3 regions of the Streptomyces sp. NPDC041713 genome follow, and region 1 is predicted to be linked to each of the others. Evidence: riboswitches for the same ligand, from Rfam matches in the RefSeq annotation. Region 1 holds a riboswitch; each other region holds the start of a gene.

Evidence for each region. Region 1 has a riboswitch for cyclic di-AMP ahead of ACZ6CV_RS20140 (M23 family metallopeptidase). Riboswitches for the same ligand answer to the same signal wherever they lie in the genome.
Region 2: linked by a shared signal. The riboswitch ahead of ACZ6CV_RS17015 (transglycosylase family protein) and the one ahead of ACZ6CV_RS20140 (M23 family metallopeptidase) in region 1 are both predicted to bind cyclic di-AMP.
Region 3: linked by a shared signal. The riboswitch ahead of ACZ6CV_RS36600 (transglycosylase SLT domain-containing protein) and the one ahead of ACZ6CV_RS20140 (M23 family metallopeptidase) in region 1 are both predicted to bind cyclic di-AMP.

The regions. Positions count from the first base shown of each region.
Region 1 is NZ_JBVIZY010000006.1:151,405-154,604, reverse strand. It holds gene ACZ6CV_RS20145 (GntR family transcriptional regulator) at 1-515, opposite strand, end outside; gene ACZ6CV_RS20140 (M23 family metallopeptidase) at 727-1,530, opposite strand; cyclic di-AMP (ydaO/yuaA leader) riboswitch at 1,543-1,705, opposite strand; gene ACZ6CV_RS20135 (M16 family metallopeptidase) at 1,905-3,200, opposite strand, start outside.
Region 2 is NZ_JBVIZY010000005.1:121,034-124,233, forward strand. It holds gene eno (phosphopyruvate hydratase) at 1-950, opposite strand, end outside; gene ACZ6CV_RS17015 (transglycosylase family protein) at 1,250-1,963, opposite strand; cyclic di-AMP (ydaO/yuaA leader) riboswitch at 1,968-2,137, opposite strand; gene ACZ6CV_RS17020 (LysM peptidoglycan-binding domain-containing protein) at 2,366-3,200, opposite strand, start outside.
Region 3 is NZ_JBVIZY010000024.1:5,226-8,425, forward strand. It holds gene ACZ6CV_RS36590 (hypothetical protein) at 1-188, opposite strand, end outside; gene ACZ6CV_RS36595 (SRPBCC family protein) at 528-1,004, opposite strand; cyclic di-AMP (ydaO/yuaA leader) riboswitch at 1,861-2,023, shown strand; gene ACZ6CV_RS36600 (transglycosylase SLT domain-containing protein) at 2,026-2,754, shown strand; gene ACZ6CV_RS36605 (SRPBCC family protein) at 3,001-3,200, shown strand, end outside.

The DNA of each region.
Region 1 (3,200 bases):
GGCGCCGCCGGGGACTCCGCCACGTACATCCAGGCGACCTTGTGGCGGAGCTGGGTGAGCAGCGCGCCGAGGCCGGGGCTCGCGGACGCCTGGGCGAGCGTCTCGTGGAACCAGCCGCCCAAGGGCCGCAGATCCTCCCCCAGGCCGCTCCTGGCGCGCTCCTGGCCCAGCCGGACGAGTCCGCGCAGAACCTTCAGGTGCGCGTCGTCGCGGCGCTGTGCGGCGCGTGCCGCGGCGAGCGGTTCGAGCAGCGTCCGCATCTCCAGGAGATCCGCGGCCTCCTGCTCCGTCGGTTCCGCGACGCACGCGCCCGCGTGCCTGCGCGTGACGACGAAACCCTCGGCCTCCAAGGTGCGCAGCGCCTCGCGCACGGGGACGCGCGAGACGCCGTAGCGGCGCGCGAGGAGCTCCTCGGTGAGCCGGCCGCCCCGCGCGTGGACTCCGGCGACGATGTCGTCCCGGATGGCCGTGCTGACCGAGTGCGCCGGAATGCGCGTGACCGGACCTCCGCCCACTGACCGGACCTCCATTGAATTCCCCGCGTCAGGCGGTCGACCCGACGCTCGTCCGGTGACTCTATTGCAGAGTGCCGCGATTTCCGATGGCGTCCGGGAATTCATGGATATCTTTTGGCCACCGCGGGACGAGGCGCCGACACGGCAACGCGAAAGCCCCGGCTCATCAGGAGCCGGGGCTTTCGAAGCGATGCTGCGGGGTTCGCGTCCGTCAGACGTTGACGCCGTGTCCGCGCAGGTACGCGATGGGGTCGATGTCCGAGCCGTAGTCCGGGCCGGTGCGGGCCTCGAAGTGCAGGTGCGGGCCGCTGGCGTTGCCGGTGGCGCCGGAGATGCCTATCTGCTGGCCCGGGGTGACCGTCTGGCCGACGGAGACACCGAGGGAGGACATGTGGCCGTACTGGGTGTACGTGCCGTCGTTCATCTTGATGACCACGTTGTTGCCGTAGGCACCGCCCCAGCCGGCCTCGACGACGGTGCCGGCGCCGACCGCGTGGACCGAGGTGCCGGACGCGGCGTGGAAGTCGATGCCGGTGTGGCTGCCGGAGGACCACATGGCGCCGCCGGTCTGGTAGCCCGTGGAGACGTACGAGCCGGAGATCGGGGAGACGTAGCTGTTCAGGCGCTTGCGCTCGGCCGCGCGGGCTGCGCGCTCCTTGGCCTCGCGCTCCTTCTCGGCCTTCGCCTTGGCCTCGGCCTCGGCCTTGCGCTTCTCCTCGGCGGCCTTCTTCTTGGCGGCCTCTTCGGCCTTCTGGGCGGCAGCGGCGTCGTCGGCGGCCTGGCGCTGGGCGGCCGCCTGCGCGTCGATGTTCTCGGCGAGCGAGTCGCCGACGGAGATGGCCTGGGTGAAGCCGGTGTGCTCGAGGGCCGCGTCATCGGCGGCGGCGAGCGCCGGACCGGCGAGGCCTCCGATGACACCGGTGGTGGTGAGCGCTGCGACGCCCGCGACGTTCGCGGTGGTACGCGTGAGGCGGCTCGGACGACGGTGCTTCCCGGTGGCACGGGTGAACGCCATGAAGCGGCTGATCCTTTCCTTCCCTCTCGCCTACCGGGTTAGCTGACGGGTTCGGAGCAGGAAGGTCTCCTACGGGTTCCTCGCCTCGCGGCAAGGTGCCCGATTCACCCCAGGGGACATGTGGGTCCCCGGCTCCCCTGGCTCGCGCCGTACGGGGACTCGGCGATGACTGTCCGGTGCCGCGGGTGCGGCGTACTGCGCGACGAACAGCCGGACCGACGCTAAGCGGGCGCACTTTCAATCGACAAACAGAACTCGACTTTTGTAGCGCACGCCACAGGGCAGACGGGCAACCTCCGTATGAATCCGGACATATGAGGACCCTGGCGCCCGAAGCGGTCACCAGGGGCTCATTTGTCCGGCCTGACGGTCACTCAGCCGGTGACCACACTCACGTCACCGATCCCGAGGGCCCTGACGGGCTCCTCGATCTGCGCGGCGTCCCCGACGAGGACCGTCACCAGCCGGTCCTCCGGGAAGGCGTTCACGACGGCCGCGGTGGCCTCCACGGTGCCGGTGGCCGCCAGCTGCCGGTACAGCTGCGCCTGGAAGTCGTCCGGCAGGTTCTGCTCGACCTGGTCGGCGAGGGTGGCCGCGACGGAGGCCGCCATCTCGTACTTGAGCGGGGCGACGCCCACCAGGTTCTGCACGGCGACGTCGCGCTCGGCGTCGGTGAGCCCGTCGGCGGCGAGGGTGCGCAGCACCTTCCAGAGGTCGTCGAGCGCCGGGCCGGTGTTCGGGGTGTCCACGGAGCCGCTGATGGCGAGCATCGCGGCGCCCGTGCCGTCCGGCGCCGAACGCAGCACCTGGCCGAACGCCCTGACGCCGTAGGTGTATCCCTTCTCCTCGCGCAGGACGCGGTCCAAGCGGGAGGTGAGGGTGCCGCCCAGGCAGTACGTGCCGAGCACCTGGGCGGGCCAGACGCGGTCGTGCCGGTCGGGGCCGATGCGGCCGATCAGCAGCTGCGTCTGGACCGCGCCGGGGCGGTCCACGATGACGACGCGGCCGCGGTCGTCGGCGGTCACCGGCGGCACCGGGCGTGGCTCGCCTGCGGAGCCGGTCCAGGCACCGACGGTGTCCGCGAGGACGGCGTCCAGGTCGGTGCCGGTCAGGTCGCCGACCACGACGAGGGTGGCCGTGGCGGGCCGGACGTGCTTCTCGTAGAAGGCCCGTACCGCCGCCGAGTCGATGGCGGTGACCGTCTCCTCGGTGCCCTGGCGCGGCCGCGACATGCGCGAGGTCGCCGGGAAGAGCTGCCGGGAGAGCTCCTTGGCGGCGCGCCGCGCGGGGTTGGCGGCCTCGTGCGGGATCTCGTCCAGGCGGTTGCGTACGAGCCGTTCGATCTCGCTGTCGGCGAAGGCCGGGGCCCGCAGCGCGTCGGCGAGCAGGCCGAGCGCCTTGGGGAGCCGGGAGACCGGGACCTCCAGGGAGACGCGGACCCCCGGGTGGTCGGCGTGCGCGTCGAGGGTCGCGCCGCAGCGGTCGAGCTCGGCGGCGAACTCCTCGGCGGAGTGCTTGTCGGTGCCCTCGTTGAACGCCCTCGCCATGATCGTGGCGACGCCGTCGAGGCCCTCGGGCTCGGCGTCCAGGGGCGCTTCGAGGTGGATCTCGACGGCGACCACCTGCTGGCCGGGGCGGTGGCAGCGCAGGACGGTGAGGCCGTTGGGCAG
Region 2 (3,200 bases), on a different contig from region 1:
GGGTTGGTGACGAACAGGTCGTCGCCGACGAGCTGCACCTTGTCGCCGAGCTGCTCGGTGATGGTGTTCCAGCCGGCCCAGTCGTCCTCGAACAGCGGGTCCTCGATGGAGACCAGCGGGTACGAGGCGACGAGCTCCGCGTAGTACTCGGTCATCTCGGCGGCCGAGCGGGACTTGCCCTCGAACTCGTAGGAGCCGTCCTTGTAGAACTCGGAGGCGGCGACGTCGAGCGCCAGCGCGACCTGCTCGCCCGGGACGTAACCGGCCTGCTTGATGGCCTCCAGGATGAGGTCGAGCGCGGCGCGGTTGGAGTCCAGGTTCGGGGCGAAGCCGCCCTCGTCGCCGAGGCCGGTGGACAGGCCCTTCTCCTTCAGCACCTTCTTGAGGGTGTGGTAGACCTCGGTGCCCCAGCGCAGCGCCTCGGAGAACGACTCGGCGCCGATCGGCGCGATCATGAACTCCTGGATGTCGACGTTGGAGTCGGCGTGCGACCCGCCGTTCAGGATGTTCATCATCGGGACGGGCAGCAGGTGCGCGTTCGGACCGCCGAGGTAGCGGAACAGCGGCAGGTCGCTGGCCTCGGAGGCGGCGTGCGCGACGGCGAGCGAGACGCCGAGGATGGCGTTGGCGCCGAGCGAGCCCTTGTTGTCGGTGGCGTCCAGGTCGAACATGGCCTGGTCGATCAGGCGCTGCTCGGTGGCGTCGTAGCCGACGAGCTCCGGGCCGATCTGCTCGATGACGGCGAGGACGGCCTTCTCGACACCCTTGCCCTGGTAACGGTTGGGGTCACCGTCACGGAGTTCGATGGCCTCGAAGGCACCGGTGGAGGCACCGGACGGAACGGCGGCACGACCGGTGCTGCCGTCGTCGAGGCCGACCTCGACCTCGACCGTGGGGTTGCCTCGGGAGTCCAGGATTTCCCGGGCTACGACGACGTCGATGGACGGCACGAGCATCTCCTTCTGGGATGTGACGCGTTTACGCGAGCCGCTTCGGCCCTGCGTCTCCTGAGCCTAACCGGCTCCGGGGCTTCAGCCAGCCGACCGCCCGTCCCGTGGGACGGACAAGAGGCGAAATCCCCGGGAAACAGGACGGAAGACCGCGTTTTACTCGCTGGTAGCGAACACGGCGGGGGCGGACATGGCCCCGCCCCGGTGCGTACGGGGGATACGCGCACCGGGGCGGGGAGCCCGTGGGGACGGGGTGGCCGTGCGTCCGCCGAGGCACGGCCGGGTGGGGTCCGGGAGGGTCAGCTCAGGTGCAGCTGCTGGCCCGGGTAGATGAAGTCGGCGTCGTCGATGATGTCGCCGTTGAGCTTGTAGACCTTCTGCCAGCCACCCTTGACGTGGTGCGACTGGGCGATCTTGGAGAGGGTGTCGCCGGTCTCGACCTTGTACTCGCCGTCACCCTTCTTGACCGTCTTGCCGGTCGGGGTCTCGACGGTCTTCTTGGACTCGGTCTGCGGCGTGGGCTGCGGCTTGGGCGCGGCCTGCTTCTGCTCCGGAGCGGCCTGCTGCCGCGTCTGCTGCGGCTGCGGCTTCTCCTGCTGCTGCGGGGCCTGCTCCTGCTGGCCGCCGCCGCTGCTGGGGGAGGCGCCCGAGAGGCCGACGCCGCAGGACGGCCAGGCACCCTTGCCCTGGCCCGCGAGGACCTTCTCGCCGATCTCGATCTGCTGGGCCTTGGAGGCCTTGTCGGCGGACGGCGCGTACTTGGTGCCGCCGTACGCGGCCCAGGTGGACGGCGAGAACTGCAGACCGCCCTGGAAACCGTTGCCGGTGTTGATGGACCAGTTGCCACCGGACTCGCACTGGGCGACGGCGTCCCACTCGGAGGCGGTGGCGGCGGAGGCCGAGCCGGCCGCCATCAGCGGAGCGGCGACGGCCGCGCCGGTCACACCGACGAGGGTGGCGACGCGCGTGGCCTTGGACGGACGACGGTGCTTGCCCTTGCTGGAAAGCAGCATGAGTTGATCCCCTACACCGACGCCTGCGAGGTGAGCTGTCGGGTTCGGGCCGATGTGGTTGCCCGGTCGCACTCCTTGAGCGCGACTTCACCCCTAGCCGTTCCCGTCCGTCTCGCGGCGCTCAGCCTCTCGGCTGCCCCACCCCTCAACGGACGGACCCGGCACAAACCTTGGGTCCCCCGCTCCTGCCCACGGCGCTCTTGAGCGACGACTGTTCCCGTCCGGCCGTTGGCAGGATTCGGCGTACCGACCGGCGGGGCCCACCAGTGGCGAGCGGTGACGACGGTAATCACGTCTTCCACACAATTTCAAAGACGATCAGGGCTTCTGAGACCCATGTCTCACTCGCGCCAAAGCGGACATACGACGCGAAGGCCCCGCCCGACTCTTCGTCAACTACCGTTACTTTTCGCCCAGATCGAGGCTCTGACCGGGGAGGATGAGGTCCGGGTCGGCGCCGACGGTCTTCTTGTTCTCGGCGTAGAGCTCGTGCCAACCGCCCGCCACGTCGAGGTCGTCGGCGATGAGCGAGAGGTTGTCCCCGGAGCGCACCGTGTACGACCCGTCGGCGATGCCGCCGTCGCGGTCGGCGCCGCGCGAGGCGTGCCGTCCCGGACGGTCGCCGCCGGCCCGCTCGCTCTCGTCGACGCCACCGCGGTGGCGTCCCGCCGAGGCGCCGTCCGAGCCCTCGGCGGGCGCGGTCGACCCCTCGGAGCCGGGCGAAGCGGGGTCCTGCGACCCGGACTTGCCGTCGGCGTCCGCGTCACCCGCGTCGACCTTGCCGTCCTTACCGCCCTTGCCGTCCTTTTCGCCGGACTCGTCGTGATTCTTGTCTCGCGCGTCGTCGGCCGAACCGGGCGTGTCGTCGTCCGCGGACGGTTCGCCGGCGTCCGAGGACGGGTCGGCCCTCTCGCCCTTGTCCGCGTCCGTGCCCTTGTTCTTGTCCGCGGAGTCCTTGGCCGCGTCGTCCGTGCCCTTGGCGTCCTCGGAGTCCTCGGCGCCCTTCGAACCGTCGGCCTTGCCGCTCCCGGTCGAGCCGGTGGAGTCGGGCGCGTCGTCCGGGGTCTGCGGGAGCGGGGCTCCGGGGTCGACGTCGGCCGCGGCGCCGCCGTCGGTGAGACCGGCGATCGGGGCGCAGCTCGGCCAGGCGGCGGTGCCCTTGGCGTCGAGGACCTTCTCGGCGACGGCGATCTGCTGCGACTTGGAGGCCTGGTCGGCGCTGGGCGCGAACTCGAGG
Region 3 (3,200 bases), on a different contig from region 1:
GCGACGTAGGCGCCCTTGAAGTCGGACTCTGGCTCAGTCTGTGCCCCGGGCGAAGGGGAGGCATGCGTCTTTGCGGGCTGTGGCGCGCCGTCGGCTCCGCATGCCGGGACGGCGAGCATTCCCACCGTCACACCGGCGGCTGCGGCGGCATACCGCCAGCCATGTCTCTTGCCCTCGCCTGCACTCATCTCGTGCTCTCCAATCGGTTGGGCGACGCGATGAGGTAGAGCTTTGCGGCCGCGTGTGTCCTTTCCACGCATAAGTTACGGCACCAAGATCGGCGACGCGTGGGCCAGGAGGCTCCACCCCTCCCCCTGCAGAAGGGTGCAGCCCGCAGGGATTTCGGACGCGACAGGAAAGGAGCGTGCGATGAGCAGGCGGCATCTGCAAGGCGAGGAAGAACCGGCGTGGAGTTCCTTCACGTGGGGGCAAAGTTCTTGGCCGCAGCCGGAGTTACCGGCCTGGGCGTTGTCGCGGGGGCGGCCGCCGTCATCGGACGGCGGCCGGGTGGCCTGGGGTCTGAGGGGTCAGGGCTTTTCGAGGAGGGTCTTCAGGTGCGACAGCATCATGGTCCAGCCGCCGCTGACGCCTTCGAGCATCTTGGAGTCGGGTGTGGTGAAGCCGTCGTGGGTGATGGTCAGTTTCATGCCCAGGGCCGGGTCTTCGGCCGGTTCGATGTCGAAGGTGACCTTGGAGCGTTCCTTGGCCGCCTCGGCGAAGTCCTCGTCGCTCATGCCGAACATTTCCTGGTGCATCGGCTGCAGCGTGTGCCAGGTGTAGGCGAGTCGCCTGCCGGGCTGTGACTCGGTGACGACCTGGCCGAGGTCCTGGGGTTCGCCGCCGTCCTCGACGGGCCACAGCACCTTGGAGCCGACCTTCCAGTCGGAGGAGGGTGCCCAGCCGCCGTGGTACTGCTTCAGGAATTCGGGGGTGGTCAGTCCCTCCCAGAGCTTTTCGGGGGTGGTGTCGATGTAGATGGTGTAGACGTAGGCGGGCTTGTTCATCGCTGTTCCTTCCAGGGCGTGCTTCAGGTTTTCGTCCGCAGGGGCGGGCTCTGGGGGGGCGCGTTGGCCAGGGGCCGGTTTTCGTCAACTCGCCTTGCTGTTACGGGCGGTACGGGGCCAATCGGCCGGCGTCGGTCGACGGGAGGCGAGTGAATTTGTCACAACGCGACCCGGGTGCAGGTGAGTTCGGCCTCTCTGCTTTGTTCCCGACAGTACGTCACCTTCGGGCGCGGAATGCGGCATTGTCCGGCGCGCTCTTCGTTCTGTCTTTGATCGGCCTTCTCCAACCTCGTTCATTCTCTTCGTCTCTTTTCTTTCTGTCGCCTGCTCAGGTGGGCTCTTCCGGTCCCCTTATCTCTGTTCTCTGGGCGAGTTGAGGTGGGTGCCGGGTTGGTTGGTCCAGCCCTGGGGCCGGGGAGTGCGGGACTCGCGCGCGCGGATGTGACCGGCTCAACACCGTACGCCTTATGCCTGATTTGGGGGGAAAGTTACCTTTTTGTGTTGCCCAGTTTCGTGTGAATTGGTCGCCTTGGAGGCGTACGGGGAGTTCTGTACTCATCGCAGGTATATCCGGTGGAATGACCGGCACCGGTGCGGTCGTGAGTCACTTTTCCCGTGCTTCGTTCCGTGAAATGTGTCACGTCGGGGTGCGTGGTGCCGGGAGGCGCCGTTGTGCGCATTTCCGTTCCGGGGAAAGAAAGTTGAGTTATTCGATCTTTGCGTGCGGGGCCGCTCCCGGGGCCGGGGGGCGGGGCCACGTATTCGTCTTTCGAATTCTTGCCTTGTTCCGTCCGGGCTTTCTCGCTTAACGTCACCGTCAATCCCGGGCTGAACGCCGAATCCTGCCGCTGCCCGGAAGCCCTTCCCACCCACTCACTTACGCACGGCAGGAGCGGGGGACCCAGGTAAGCGCCGTTCCGGGATTCCGGCATGGCTCGGGGTGAAGTCGCATGCAGTGCGACCGGACATCTCCCGTCCGAACCCGACAGCTCACCTCGCAGGCGACGGAGAGGAATTCGTCATGCCCGCAAAGGGAAAGCACCGCCGTCCCAAGTCCAGCTCGCTGCACCGGGGCATCGCCGCCGCCGGCACGGGCGGGGCCGTGCTCGTCCTCCCGGTGCTCGGCGCGACCGGCGCGAGCGCGGCGCAGGCCGCTCCGGCCGTCAAGCCCGCCGCGGCCCCCGGCACCTACGTCGTCGCCGCGGGCGACTCCCTCTCCAAGATCGCCAAGGACCACTCCGTCAGCGGCGGCTGGAAGAAGCTCTACGAGGACAACCGCGGCGTCCTGGGCGGCAACCCGCAGCTCATACGCCCCGGAGTCAAGCTCACCCTCGCGGGCAAGGGCTCCGAGCCGGCCCAGCGCGCCGACCGCTCCGCGCGCGATAAGGCGGCCGCCCAGCCCGCCGTCGCCCCGGCGAAGAAGACCTACGCCAACAACCTCGACGGGTGGATCAGGGAGTCGCTCGACATCCTGGCCCAGCACGGCATCCCCGCCTCCTACGAGGGCATCCACCGCAACGTCATGCGCGAGTCCTCCGGCAACCCGATGGCCATCAACAACTGGGACTCCAACGCCGTCGCCGGCACGCCCTCCAAGGGACTCCTGCAGGTCATCGGCCCCACCTTCGACGCCTACCACCTGCCCGGCACCTCCACGGACAGCTACGACCCGGTCGCCAACATCACCGCCGCCTGCAACTACGCGGCCGACCGGTACGGCTCGATCGACAACGTCAACGGCCCCTACTAGGAGCCACCGGGAGCACCCTCTCCCCTCCCCCGCTCCCGCCCCGAGCCCCGGCACACCCCCCGCGTGCCGGGGCTCGGGCATGTCCCGGCCCCGCGCAGGCGTCGCCGAGGGCGGGGGCGGGTACCCGGTCGGGGTGCGGCAGGCGGCGGGTGGGGCCGATGGCTGGTGTGATGAAGGGGTGAGTCTGCGGCGGCCGGGCACCCGGTCGGTCACGGGTCAACCGACGATGACGGACGGGAACGCATCATGGCTGTACGGCACCGACTGATCGAACGCCCGCCGCGCGATGTCTGGGCGGTCCTGGAGGACGGCACCCGTTATGGCGAGTGGGTGGTCGGCACCCACGAGTCCAAGCCCGTCGACGACGCGTGGCCGCAGACGGGATCGCGTATCGAGTACACCGTGCGGCTGGGGCCGTGGGAGCTGTCGGGGCACACCATCGTGCG